One region of the Cryobacterium sp. TMS1-20-1 genome, then DNA from elsewhere that is predicted to be linked to it. Evidence: predicted binding sites of a transcription regulator. Region 1 holds the regulator's gene; each other region holds the start of a gene.
The links. The regulator HrcA, encoded in region 1, represses chaperone genes, less so after heat shock. The targets are predictions, from matches to a motif close to TTNGCACTCGNNNNNNNCGAGTGCNAA.
Positions count from the first base shown of each region.

Region 2: a site for HrcA is predicted at 3,708-3,734, ahead of groL (chaperonin GroEL). Genes of this name have one in related genera too.
Region 3: a site for HrcA is predicted at 1,324-1,350, ahead of groES (co-chaperone GroES). Genes of this name have one in related genera too.

Region 1 is NZ_SOGF01000044.1:7,766-12,474, forward strand. Features, by position in the region: gene E3O45_RS08870 (PhoH family protein) at 1-129, opposite strand, end outside; gene E3O45_RS08875 (HIT domain-containing protein) at 185-562, opposite strand; gene E3O45_RS08880 (16S rRNA (uracil(1498)-N(3))-methyltransferase) at 614-1,354, opposite strand; gene dnaJ (molecular chaperone DnaJ) at 1,356-2,459, opposite strand; gene hrcA (heat-inducible transcriptional repressor HrcA) at 2,527-3,546, opposite strand; gene E3O45_RS08895 (DUF4870 domain-containing protein) at 3,785-4,258, shown strand; gene E3O45_RS08900 (DUF4870 domain-containing protein) at 4,430-4,709, shown strand, end outside.
Region 2 is NZ_SOGF01000054.1:159,097-163,805, forward strand. Features, by position in the region: gene E3O45_RS13245 (aldehyde dehydrogenase family protein) at 1-318, shown strand, start outside; gene E3O45_RS13250 (GMC family oxidoreductase) at 327-1,898, shown strand; gene groL (chaperonin GroEL) at 2,036-3,664, opposite strand; gene E3O45_RS13260 (DUF3048 domain-containing protein) at 3,805-4,709, opposite strand, start outside.
Region 3 is NZ_SOGF01000071.1:30,333-35,041, forward strand. Features, by position in the region: gene E3O45_RS17005 (hypothetical protein) at 1-83, shown strand, start outside; gene E3O45_RS17010 (class I SAM-dependent methyltransferase) at 92-1,297, opposite strand; gene groES (co-chaperone GroES) at 1,422-1,718, shown strand; gene rarD (EamA family transporter RarD) at 1,840-2,784, shown strand; gene E3O45_RS17025 (hypothetical protein) at 2,873-3,580, shown strand; gene E3O45_RS17030 (ABC transporter substrate-binding protein) at 3,708-4,709, shown strand, end outside.

The DNA.
Region 1 (4,709 bases):
CACGGCCTCGACGTCGTCGGCCGAGCCGCCGAGCGTCACGTCGTTGCCGCGCACGTGCACGTCGACCTTCGGGTAGGCGGCCTCGATGGTGTTCAGGTAGCGGTCTTCGGGGCCGAGCAGGCGCACCATGGCGACGCCGTCAACGGTGAAGCGCAGCTCCCTGTTGGAGTCAGCTTTATAAGAATCAGAGGGCGCCAAGCGAGTCCTCCCCCAGCTGATCAGACGCTTCGGGGCTGCCGAGCACGTGCGCGTGCACGTGGAAGACGGTCTGGCCGGCGGCCGCCCCGGTGTTGAACACCAGACGGAACTGTCCGTTGGTGCGTTCGACCGCGATCTGCTCGGCCACGGCGACGAGTTCGGCGAGCAGGGTGGGATTGCCGGCGGCGAGCTCGACCACGTTCTGATATTGAGGGTCTTTCGTGGTGACGACAACGTGCACCGGGGCTTTGGGTGCAATGTCGAGGAAGGCGATGATGTGCTCGGTTTCGGCCACGATCGTCGCCGGAATCTCACGCGCGATGATGCGGCTGAAAATGGTCGGTTGGGCGACGGAAGAAGACATACCTCTATCTTAAGCGGCGCTATCAGCGGCACGCACTACCAACGGCACGCTCTACCAGCGACCCAAAGTTGCATTGAGGATTGCGAGGGCGGCTGGCCCCGCGGTCGATGTGCGCAGCACGGTGTCGCCGAGGCGTACCTGGCTCGCGCCGGCCTGCTCGAGCAGGAGCAGTTCGGCCGGCGATATTCCGCCCTCGGGGCCGACGACAAGCAGAATGTCGCGGTCGTCGGTGGGGACGGCCACCTCGGTGAGGCGACCGGTCGCGGTCGGGTCGAGCAGCAGCATCCGTGTCGTGGCGGCCAAAACGGCCAGCTGCTTGGTGCTGGTCAGCTGGGCGACATCGGGCAGCCAAGCCCGGATCGACTGTTTGCTGGCCTCACGCACGATGCTGCTCCAGCGTTCGTGGCCTTTGGCGATCTTCGCGCCCTCCCACCTGGTGATGGAGCGGGCTGCGGACCACGGGATGACGCCGTCGACGCCGAGTTCGGTGGCGGCCTGAATGGCCAGTTCGTCCCGGTCACCCTTGGCGAGGGCCTGCACCAAGCGGATGCGCGGCGTCGCCGCCGCAGTCTCGCTCGCGTCATCGACGCGCAGGGTCAACTGCACAGCGTCCGCCGTCAGCACGGCTCCCTCCAGCAGCAACCCGGCCCCATTACCCAGGCGGAGCCGGTCCCCGGGGCGCACCCGGCTCACCGTGACCGCGTGCCGCGCCTCGGCGCCGTCCACGGTGACCACCTGCCCCGGGCGGCACTGCGCCGCCCGGAGCGTTTCCTGCAGGTAGAAATGTGCCACGTCAGCCGAGGAACCGGTCGCGCAGCTTCGCGAACAAGCCCTGCTGGTACTGGCTCAGGGTCGGCGCCGGAGCCGCGTAGCGGGCTGCGAACTGTTCGATCAGGTCGCGTTCCTTGTGGTCGAGCTTGGTCGGGGTGAGCACGTGGATGCCGACCTTGAGGTCGCCGCGGCCACTGCCGCGCAGCTTGGTGATGCCGCGATCCTTGATCGTGAGTACCTCGGAGCTCTGCGATCCGGGGCGAATCTCCACCTCGATGTCACCGTCGAGAGCCTTGACGGTCACGGTGGTGCCGAGAATCGCACTGGTCATCGGCACGTCGAGCGAGCACATCAGGTCGTCGCCGTCACGGCTGAACACGTCGTGATGGCGCACCTTCATCTCGAGGTACAGGTCTCCGTTGGGACCGGCAGCCGGGCCGGCTTCGCCGCTGCCGGGCATCTGCAGGCGCAGGCCGGTGTCGACGCCGGCCGGAATGTCGACCGGAACGGTGCGGCGGGCGCGAATGCGGCCCTGACCGGAGCAGGTCATGCACGGGGTGGCGATGATGGTGCCGTAACCGCGGCAGGAACCGCACGGGCTTGACGTCATCACGTTCCCGAGCAGGGAGCGCACGGCGCGCTGGATGCTGCCCGTGCCGTGGCAGATGTCGCAGGTGATCGGCGAGGTGCCGGGCGCGCAACAGGACCCCTTGCAGGTCTCACAGACGATCGCCGTGTCGACCTCCAGGTCGCGGTGCGTGCCGAAGATGACCTCGTCGAGGTCGAGGTCGACTCGAATCAGGGCGTCCTGGCCGCGTTCGCGGCGCGAGCGCGGACCACGGCTGCTGCCGCCGCCGCCGAAGAAGGTCTCGAAGATGTCGCCGAAGTTGCCGAAGTTCTGCCCGTCGAAGCCGCCGTTCTGGCCGCCGCCCTGGTCGTACTTCTGGCGCTGCTTGGCGTCGCTCAGCACGTCATAGGCGTGCGTGATGCTCTTGAACCGTTCGGATGCTTCGGCGCCGGGGTTCACGTCGGGGTGCAGCTCGCGGGCGAGGCGACGGTAGGCCTTCTTGATTTGGTCGGTGGTCGCGTCGCGGTCAACGCCAAGCGCTTCGTAATGGTCAGCCAAAGGTGGCTCTCCTTGATTTTTTGATGATGGTTGTTCGAAATGGCACAGAGCCTGATTGGTACAGAGTTCAGGTCTCGCCGAGCAGGCGGGAGAGGTACCGGGCGACGGCGCGGACGGCCGCCATATTGTTGGAATAGTCCATGCGGGTCGGCCCGAGCACGCCCAGCCGGGCCAGGTTGCCGCCTGCGGTATAGCCGCTGGTCAGCACGCTCGCTTCCGGCAGGCCGAAGGCCGCATTCTCCCGGCCGATACTCACCGAAACGCCGTGCTGGTCGGTCTCCATCTCGCCGAACAGCCGCAGCAGCACGACCTGTTCTTCGATGGCTTCGAGTACCGGATAGATGCTGCCGGAGAAGTCGTCTTCGGTGCGCACCAGGTTTGCGGCTCCGGCCATGACGAGCTTCTCCTGACGGTTGGCCCCGACCTGGTCGGCGACGGTGCGCGTGATCAGGTCGACGATCGGCTGCAGCGACGGCGATCCCGGCCAGACGCTCGCGGCGAGGGCAACGCTCGCCTCGGCCATGCCCAGTCCAACGACCGTGACGTTGAGTCGGGCGCGCAGTTCGCCGAGCGTCTGCTCGTCGAATGCTCGCGGCAGGTCGATGACTCGCTGCTCGACCCCGCCGGAATCGGTGATCAGCACCGACAGGATTCGCGTCTCGGTCAGCGGCACGAACTCGATGTGCCGAACCCTGGCGCGGGACAGCGAGGGGTATTGCACGAGCGCGACCTGGTGGGTGAGCTGCGAGAGCAAACGCACGCTGCGCACGAGCACCTCGTCGAGGTCGGCGGAGTGACCCAGGAAAGTTTCAATGGCCTGACGCTGGGCCGGGGTCAGCGGACGCAGGTCGGCCAGGTGGTCGACGAAGACCCGGTAGCCCTTATCGGTCGGGATGCGCCCCGAGGAGGTGTGCGGCGCCGCGATGAGCTCTTCTTCTTCGAGCAGGGCCATGTCGTTGCGAATGGTCGCGGCGGAAACACCGAAGGAATGCCGGTCGACGATGGATTTGGAGCCGACGGGTTCGCGGGACGCGACGTAGTCCTGCACGATGACGCGCAGCACATCGAGCCCACGGTCGGAAACCATTTCGCCCGCCTTCCTCTATTTCCGGTACAACTTCAATTAAGCGGATGCCCCGGGTCGGCGCGCCTCAAGCGCGCCGGAACGCAGGTTTGCCGGCACGTCGTTGGCACTCGCATCCACTGACTGCCAATACTATCGCGACCGGCCGTGTTCCGGCTGAGCGCACCCATTGCCAGTATCGCGAACCGAGCGTTTAATTACCGCTATACGCTCCCCCCGGAGTTCAGTGAAAGGCACGATCATGAGCGATCCACAGGCACAACCTCCCGGTGATTCCAACTACCGTGACCCTAATGCTGGGAAGCCGCCGTATGGCCAGCAGCCCGGTACGGGCAGCCCATACGGCACCCCTACAGCCGCAGCCCCACTCTCGGAGGCCGACGACCGACAATGGGCCTCGTTTGCGCACCTCGGCGGCATCCTGAGCTTTCTTCCGTCGCTGATTATTTGGCTGGTCTTCAAGGACCGCGGCCGCCTCACCAATACCGAAGCGAAGGAGGCGCTCAACTTTCAGATCACCCTCGTGATCGGATACGTCGCGATAAATATCGTCTCGTTCATCCTGGCGATCGTCACCTTCGGAATTGGCGGCCTGCTCATCGGCCTGACCTGGCTGCTCTGGGTGGCCGGAGTCATCTTTTCGATCATTGGGTTTCTGAAGGCCAAGGACGGCCAGAACTACCGGTATCCGGTCGCGATTCGCCTGATCAAGTAGCGCGCGGCCCGGTCCAATACGCATCTCGGACGGTTAGTCTGGAGGAGTCTGGCCTGGCTTGTCCGACCCCACACAGTGCTAGTGCACGCAGTGGTTCTTCCCTGGATGTCGTCGGCAACCCATCGCCAGATCCACCGCGACCAAACCGACCACGCTCGAACAGGAGACCGCATGTCCGAGAACGATTCGCGCACAAATCCATATGAATCCACCCCGCCGCAAAACCCGTACGGGCAGGGCGTCCCGCCAACGCCGATGAGTCCGGCCGACGAGAAGATGTGGGCGACCCTGATTCACGTCGGCGGCATCCTCTTCGCCTTTGTTCCCGCACTGATCGGCTACCTCGTGCTGCGCGATCGCGGGCCGTTCATTCGTGCCCACAGTGCGACGGCACTGAACTTTCAGATCACACTGACGATCGTCTATGTGGTGGGCACCGCGTTGACGGCGA
Region 2 (4,709 bases), on a different contig from region 1:
GGCCCGGTCGTGACGATTGAAACCTTTGAGACCGAAGCCGAGGCCGTGCGCATCGCCAACGACACCGTCTACGGCCTGGCCGGAGCGGTCTGGACCCAGGACGCCGGCAAGGCCCAGCGCATGGCCAAGGCCTTGCGGCACGGAACCGTCTGGATCAATGACTTTCACCCCTACCTGCCGCAGGCGGAGTGGGGCGGCTACGGCCAGTCCGGCGTTGGTCGCGAGCTCGGCCCGATGGGTCTCGGCGAGTACCAGGAAACGAAGCACATTTACCAGAACACCGCACCGGCCGTCACCGGCTGGTTCGCCGCACGTTAGGACCACCGATGACCGTACTGACCCAGACCGACTTCGACTACATCGTGATCGGTGGTGGTTCCGCCGGGGCCGCTGTCGCCGCCCGGCTGAGCGAGGATCCTGCCCTTGAGGTGGCCCTCGTGGAGGCCGGTCCCGACGACCGTGGCATCGACGTCATCCTCCAGCTCGACCGTTGGATGGAGCTGCTGGAGAGCGGCTACGACTGGGATTACCCGATCGAGCCGCAGGAGCACGGCAACTCGTTCATGCGCCACGCCCGTGCCAAGGTGCTCGGCGGCTGTTCCAGCCACAACTCCTGCATCGCGTTCTGGGCTCCGGCCGAAGACCTGAACGACTGGGCGTTCAAGCACGGAGCCACCGGCTGGGACGCCGCCACCACCTTCCCGCTGTTCCAGCGTCTGGAAACCAACGAGGACCGGGCCCCGCACCACGGCCAGGACGGCCCCGTGCACCTGATGAACGTGCCGGCCACCGATCCGTGCGGCGTGGCTCTCCTCGACGCCTGCGAGCAGACCGGAATCCCGCGCACAACGTTCAACTCCGGTACGACCGTTGTGAACGGCGCGAATTTCTTCCAGATCAACCGGCAGGCGGACGGAACGCGCGCGTCGTCATCCGTTTCGTATATTCACCCGATTCGGGATCGCGCCAACTTCACTCTGCTCACCGGCAGGCGAGCCCGCAAACTCACCTTCGACGGGAACAAGCGCTGCACCGGCGTACAGGTCGTCGATGCCAGCTTCGGCAAGACCCACCAGCTCACCGCGCGCGCCGAGGTCATCCTCTCGGCCGGCGCCATCGATTCGCCCAAGCTGCTCCTGCTCTCCGGCGTCGGTCCGGCCGAGCAGCTTGCCTCCTTTGGCATCGAGGTACTCGCGGACTCCCCCGGCGTCGGCGAGAACCTGCAGGACCACCCGGAGGGCGTAATTCAGTGGGAAGCGAAGCAGCCGATGCCCGAGACTTCCACCCAGTGGTGGGAAGCCGGCATCTTCACGACCACCGAGGAGGGCCTCGACCGCCCCGACCTCATGTTCCACTACGGTTCGGTGCCCTTCGACATGCACACCGCCCGTCAGGGTTACCCGACGACGGAGAACGGGTTCTGCCTGACGCCAAACGTCACCCGGGCACGCTCCCGCGGCACGGTCAAGCTGCGCTCGAGCGACTACCGCGACAAGCCCATGGTGGATCCGCGCTACTTCACCGACCCACACGACATGCGCGTCATGGTCGCCGGCATCCGCAAGGCCCGGGAAATCGTGGCCCAGCCGGCCATGGCCGAGTGGGCCGGCGAGGAACTGTATCCGGGCGCCGCTGTGCAAACGGATGCCGAAATCACCTCGTACATCGAAAAGACCCACAACACGGTCTACCACCCGGCCGGGACCCTGCGGATGGGCGCCGTCGACGATGTGCTCGCGCCGCTCGATCCCGAGCTGCGGGTCAAGGGAGTCACCGGCCTGCGCGTCGCCGACGCGTCGGTCATGCCGGTTCTCGTCACCGTAAACCCGAACATCACCACGATGATGATCGGTGAGCGCTGCGCCGACCTGGTGAAAGCGGCCCGCAGCATCCGCTGACCTGCGCCGAGGTGTGAGTCCGGGCCTGATTTTTGCGAATAATGCGGTCAGCCTCACACCTCGGCTACGGAACATGAAAAAAGTGGGCGCCTCCCGAGGGAGACGCCCACTTTTGTGTGGTGCTAGCTGGCGGGGACTTAGAAGTCCATGCCACCCGAGGGGTCGCCGGCCGGAGCCGAGTTCTTCTCGGGCTTGTCGGCAACGACGGCCTCGGTGGTGAGGAACAGTCCGGCAATCGACGCGGCGTTGAGCAGCGCGGAGCGGGTGACCTTCACCGGGTCATTGATGCCGGCAGCGATCATGTCGACGTACTCGCCGGTGGCGGCGTTGAGGCCCCATCCGACGGGCAGGTTGCGCACCTTGTCGGCGACAACGCCGGGCTCCATGCCCGCGTTGAGTGCGATCTGCTTGAGCGGAGCGTCGATGGCGACGCGCACGATGTTCGCGCCCGTTGCCTCGTCGCCGACGAGAGCGAGAACTGCTTCGCTCTCGAATGCGGTCTTGCCAGCCTGGATCAGTGCAACGCCACCACCGGCGACGATGCCCTCTTCGACGGCAGCCTTGGCGTTACGCACTGCATCTTCGATGCGGTGCTTGCGCTCCTTGAGCTCAACCTCCGTTGCGGCTCCGGCCTTGATGACAGCAACGCCGCCAGCAAGCTTGGCGAGGCGCTCCTGGAGCTTCTCGCGGTCGTAGTCGCTGTCGGTGTTCTCGATCTCGGCGCGAATCTGCGAAACGCGACCGGCGATGGCTTCGACGTCGCCGGCACCCTCAACGATGGTGGTCTCGTCCTTGGTGATGACGACCTTGCGGGCGTTACCAAGCAGGTCGAGCGTGACGTTCTCGAGCTTGAGGCCGACCTCTTCCGAGATGACCTGTCCACCGGTGAGGATGGCGATGTCCTGCAGCTGAGCCTTGCGACGGTCTCCGAAGCCCGGAGCCTTGACGGCGACGGACTTGAAGATGCCACGGATCTTGTTCACAACGAGCGTGGCCAGGGCCTCGCCGTCGACGTCTTCCGCGATGATGAGGAGCTGCTTGCCGGTCTGGATGACCTTGTCCACGATGGGGAGCAGGTCCTTGATGTTGGAGACCTTGGAGTTGACGATCAGGATGTAGGGGTCTTCGAAGACCGCTTCCTGACGGTCAGGGTCGGTGACGAAGTACGCCGACAGGAAGCCCTTGTCGAAGCGCATGCCCTCGGTGAGCTCGAGTTCGGTGCCGAAGGTGTTCGACTCCTCAACGGTGACAACACCTTCCTTGCCGACCTTGTCGATGGCCTCGGCGATGATCGCGCCGATTTCGGTGTCGCCGGCAGAGATGGAAGCCGTGGCCGCGATCTCTTCCTTGGTTTCGATTTCCTTGGCGCTGGCGATGAGCTCGGCGATGACAGCTGCCGTGGCCTTCTCGATGCCGCGCTTGAGGCTGATCGGGTCGGCGCCGGCTGCGACGTTGCGCAGGCCTTCGCGAACCAGGGCCTGGGCGAGGACGGTTGCGGTGGTCGTTCCGTCGCCGGCTACGTCATCCGTCTTCTTGGCGACCTCTTTGACGAGCTCGGCACCGATCTTCTCGTACGGGTCGTCGAGCTCGATCTCCTTGGCGATGGACACACCGTCGTTGGTGATCGTGGGGGCGCCCCACTTCTTCTCCAGAACGACGTTGCGGCCGCGCGGGCCGAGGGTGACCTTGACGGTGTCGGCGAGAATATTCAGGCCGCGCTCAAGCCCACGACGGGCCTCTTCATTGAATGCAATGATTTTTGCCATATGTGTAACTCGTCCCTCCCGGACGTTCCAAACGATGATGGGGTTAGCACTCAGATGACGAGAGTGCTAGATCGATTCTGGCACTCTGGGGTCGAGAGTGCAAGCGAGCATCCGGGGTGATGCCGGGCTATCTGCAGCTGTCAGGGAACGAGATCGGCCGAGCCGGTGCCGTTGGGCACCAACTGGAACCAGGTATTGCCCGGTGCCAGCCGAATTGTCACTCCGTTGGCGTCGATGAGGCGGATCGGCGACGTCTGGGCGTCCTTGCTCCAGGTGGCCGCGAGGGTCTTGCCGCCGGACGAGATTGACGCTTCACCGGAGGCGATCAACTCGGTCTTGGGGATACTGTCGGAGACGGTTACATCGACCCGCAGTACGACCACGTTGGTGGCCTTGAGCTGGGCCCCCTCGGGGGTCAGGTCGGGCGCCCCATCCTGAGCGCGCAGGTAGGCGGCCGCCTCGGCGTTCCAGGTCCAGCTGCGGGCACTGGAGTTGGAGAACCTGGTATTGATCACCGAAATCGGCGTACCGTCCGTGGCAGCGGATGCCGCGGCCAGGGTGGCCGCGTAGGCGTACTGCTGGGCGGGCGGGGCGACAGAGGCATTGCGGTTGACGAATTCCGACGCGGCGAGGATCACGTTGTGCGGGGCTGAAGTAGCGGAGGACCGCGAGAACAAGCCGCTCGTGTCGTAGTCGAAGATGGCGCTGATCTGGCCGGTCGCGTTCATCGCGTCGACGAATCGCTGCTGGCCGCCGGAGTAGGCGACCAGTCCACCGAAGGGGGCGATAATGTCGGGATCCATCGGCCGAATCGACCGCACCGGTCCGAGCTGATCGGGAATGCTTGACTGCCAGACCGCGACATAGCGGGTGATGCCGCCCTCGACCAGTTCTTCGAACACGAGGTCGGTACGGTCAATGGCAACCTGCGGCCGGGCCGCAACGTGGTTGTCGATCTTGGCCGCCAGCGACGGGTGGGCCGACGAGCCGCCTTCGACGCTCAGCCCGGTTAGCGGTGCGATCTCGGTCGCCGCCGGGGCGACAT
Region 3 (4,709 bases), on a different contig from region 1:
GTCTGGCGAGCGGCCTCGTCGGGATTCTGCTCGCGGTCGGCTGGTTCGTCTACATCAGCCAGACCGTGCTGCCCCTGCTGTAGGCCGACCGTTAGCGCACGCGCTCCACGAGCAGCGCAACCCGATGTCCGGCCACCCGGGTCAAAATCAGCGTTGCGACTTCCGGCCCCTTGAGCTTCAACCGGGTGCGCAGCGTCGCGGGATCAACGTCGACGCCGCGCTTCTTGATCTCGAGCGTTCCGATGCGGCGCTCGAGCAGTGCGAGCCGCAGCTTCTTCTCGTCGAACGACAGCGTCTCGAGCACCCGAAAGGCGGTTGCGAACGGCGTCGGCGTCAGCGTGTCGTTGGTCAGGTAGGCGATTCCCTCGCTCAGCATGCTGGCCTTCATCGAGCGGGCCAGATCGCCGATCAGTCGCGCCCGAATGACCGCGCCGTCGGGTTCGTAGACGTAGTGGCCGAGTTCGCCGACCGGCTCGTCTTCGCTGTCGGCATCGTTGCTCAGCTCCTGCACGCCATCCCGGGTCAGCAGCAACGCCGATCGACGGATGCCCGGGCGGGCGAGAGCGCCGAACCACAGTCCCATTTCCACCAGCTGGCCATCCACCGACACCCACTGGGCCTCCGCGTCGACCGGAATCTGGTCGCGATCATGGCCGGGCCCGAGCTTCATGCCGAGCGGCAGCGTCGTTGCCAGCAGGTAGGCGAAGTCGAGGGAGGGGGAGTAATCCTCGGATCGGGTGAGCCGCTTGGTGTTGCTGTGCCCGCTCGTGCGCCGGGCTGGATCGAGCCAGACCGCGTCGAAATCGGTCAGATCAACCGTCTCGGCGTCGGCCTGCAACGCGGAGGCATTGGGGAACGGGGCCAGGTTGTAGCTCGCAACCGTGGCCGTGACCTCGTCGGCGTCGACGGCCACGACCGGCAGATCCATCGCGGCGAGGGCCATCGCGTCGCCGCCGATGCCGCAGCCGAGGTCGGCGACCCGCGGCGCGCGGCCGAGGGCGGCTCCAAGTTCGGCGAATCGCCCGGCGTGCAGTGCGGCAACCCGCAACCGGGTCGCCTGTTCCAGACCGGCCTCGGTGAACAGCATCCGCTCGGCAAATTCTCCAAACTTGGTTACGGCTTTCGCCCGCAGTCGCGACTGGCTCAACACGGCCGACACGAGTCCGGGGGCGTGCCCAGCCTTGCGCAGCTCGCTCACGAGCTTCAGCACATCACCGTTTGCCTCGTAGGGCGGCAGGGAATCCAGCAGCCGTAAACTCGCGGGGGAGAGCAGCTCAACGAGCTCGGTTCGATCCATTCTGCAACGGTACCAAACGGCCCGATCTGGCACTCACGTTGCGCGAGTGCCAGCATCCCCCCTAAACTTCACTTGGCACTCTCGCTGTGAGTCTGCTAACCCAAGTCTTAGAAAGAGGTCAACCGTGTCGGTCTCCATCAAGCCGCTCGAGGATCGCATCGTCATCAAGCAGGTCGACGCAGAGCAGACCACCGCATCAGGTCTGGTCATTCCTGACACCGCGAAGGAAAAGCCCCAGGAGGGCGAAGTTGTTGCAGTCGGCCCCGGCCGCATTGACGACAACGGCAACCGCGTTCCCCTCGACATCGCCGTCGGCGACAAGGTCATCTACTCCAAGTACGGCGGAACCGAGGTCAAGTTCGGTGGCGATGACCTTCTGGTCCTCTCCGCTCGCGACGTGCTCGCTGTGGTCGTGCGCTAAGTAGGTTTCATCACTACCTAGCCTTCAGACTGAAATTGGTCTTTAGCCTGAAACTCCCGGATGGCCTGGCCATCCGGGAGTTTTTGTTTGCGCAGTTAGTGTCTCGGTAGGGAGAATATTTATGACGGATGCCGCCGCACCGGCCGAGTCGGCCGCTCGCGCCACCCACCGCACGGGCCTCGTCTTCGGCGGCCTGGCCTACGGCCTCTGGGGCGTGCTGCCGCTTTACTTTCTGCTGCTCATCCCCTCCGGCGCTTTTGAAATCGTGGCCTGGCGGGTGCTGTTCTCCCTCGTTTTCTGCGCCCTGATCATTACCGTGACCCGCACCTGGACCGTGCTCGGGCGCGCGTTCAAGCAGCCGCGTCTGGTTTGGACCATGGGCCTGGCCGGTGCGTTCATCTTCGTTAACTGGCAGACCTACGTGATCGCCGCAACCACCGGGCACGTCGTCGAAGCAGCCCTCGGCTACTTCATCAACCCGATCGTCACGGTGCTTCTGGGCGTCTTCGTGCTGCGCGAACGGTTGCGCCGCCTGCAGTGGGTGGCCATCGGCATCAGTTTTCTCGCCGTGATCGTGCTGGCGGTCGGCTACGGCTCGCTGCCGTGGATCTCGCTCATCCTCGCGTTCTCCTTCGGCTTCTACGGGCTGATCAAGAAGCGCGTCGGCCCGAACGTCGACGCCGTCACCGGCCTCACCCTCGAAACGGCCTGGCTGGCCCCGGTCGCCATCATTCAGCTTCTGGTCGTTTCCGGCATGTCCGGCCTCACCTTCGGCACCGTCTCCGGCTGGCACACGGCTGGCCTGCTTTCGGCCGGGGTCATTACCGCTGTTCCCCTGCTGCTCTTCGCCGCCGCCGCCCGGCGCCTGCCGCTGACGGTGCTCGGGCTCATTCAGTTCGTCGCGCCGGTCATTCAATTTCTCGTCGGCGTAGTCGTTCTGAACGAGGCGATGCCGCTCGAACGCTGGGCCGGATTTGCCCTGGTCTGGGTGGCCTTGATCATACTGATGGTCGATATGGTCGCCTCCGGCCGCGGACCCCGTCGCAGCTCGCTTGAGCCTGCCTAATACCGTCCGACCTGGCTCCGAACCCCCGTCCGGCCCAGCCGATACGCTGAACCGACACGTCACCTCAGCTCGTACCAAAGGATTTTAGATGCCCCGTCGCACGCTCACCGTCGTCGTTCTGCTCGGCGCCCTGGCCCTCACCGGCTGCACCAGCACGACCCCGGCCGCGCCGAGCACGACCCCGGCCGCGGTCGCCACGGCCGCTCCGAGCGGTGACGGAACCTTGAGCATCGGCACCCTCTTTCCCACCACCGGGGACAACGCTGCGAGCGGCGCAGCGCAGGTGGCAGGCACCGAGCTCGCCCTGCGCGACATCCTGGCCGAGCAGGCGACGCTGACGCAGCCGATCCAACTCGTGCATCGCAACTCGGCCGGTGACCTCGCCGCTGCCTACGCCGACCTCGCCGCTCGCGGCGTTGACCTGGTCTTGTGGGACGCGACGACCGCGCTGCCAGCGGATGCGCACAGCTCCGTTGGCAGCGCCGCTCTGGTATCACTGGGTGACTTCGCCAACGGTGGCACACCGCTCGCCGCAGACGAGGCATTCACCGTGCGTCTGAAGACCGCCGACCCGGGACTGAACGCCACCGCTGGCGGCGCGGAGGCCTACGACGGCCTGATCACGGCCGCCCTGGCCGCCGTGATCACCGGGGACGACGGCGGCGCATCGCTCGATGCCGGCTGGGCGCAGGTGATTTCGGGAACGGCCGTCTGCCTCTCCTGGGGCGAATGCGTGTATGCGCTGGTGCAGGAGCAAACCATTGATTTTCAGGGTGTGACCGGGCGCCGTTCGTAACGATTTGATCGCTTTACCCGGTTGTGACACGCACAGGTAGGTTTCTGTGCCGTTGATTGCCTAATCTGTCACCACGGCAGTCAATCGGCTGACCAGACTTACCTCTCGCTATCTATCAAGGAGCAACATGAGCGTATTCGCGAAGGCCTCAGCCTCCCGCTCCGTTCGTACCCTCGTTACCGGTGTCGCGCTCGTCGGCGTGAGCGCACTTCTGCTCACCGGCTGCAGCAACGACGCTGTTACGGCACCCAGTGATTCTGCGGCGCCGTCGGCGGATGCCGCAGACTTCAATACGGTTGAGGCCGGTGACCGCGACCTGACGCTGAAGATCGGCACCGCCCTTCCGCAGAGTGGTGGACTGGCGTTCCTCGGCCCGCCCGAAGAAGCCGGTGTACAGCTGGCTGTCAACGACATCAACGCGGCCGGCCTCGGCATTTCCGTCGAAGCCATCTTCCGCGACTCGGGTGACACCACGACCGACACCGCCACCGTTTCGGTGACCGACCTGCTGTCGCAGGACGTCTCGGCGATCGTCGGTGCGGCCTCTTCTGGTGTCTCCAAAACCATAATCGACCAGATCACCGGCGCCGGCGTCGTGCAGTTCTCCCCGGCCAACACCTCGGACGCCTTCACGACCTACGACGACAACGGTCTGTACTGGCGTACGGCTCCGTCTGACGTTCTGCAGGGCGAAGTGCTCGGCACCCAGATCGCTGACGATGGCAACGCCACCCTCGGCCTGATCGTGCTGAACGATGCCTATGGAACCGGCCTCGCCAAGTACACCAGCGACGCGTTCACCGCTGCCGGCGGCGAGGTCGTTGCGGAGGTACTCTTCAACGAGGGCGATTCCAACTTCGCCTCGCAGATCGCCGAAGTGACCGCGGCAGATCCCGACGCGATCGCGCTTGTCACGTTCGACCAGGCCAAGGTCATCGTCCCGGCGCTCGTCGGTTCCGGTTTCCCCGGCGACAAGCTGTACTTCGTCGACGGAAACGTCGCCGACTATAGCGCCGACTTCGCAGCAGGCCTCATCGAGGGCTCCAAGGGCACGTTGCCCGGCCTCGACACCGCCTCGCTCGGTGACTTCACCACCCGCCTCCTCGAAGTAGACCCGACGCTGACCGAC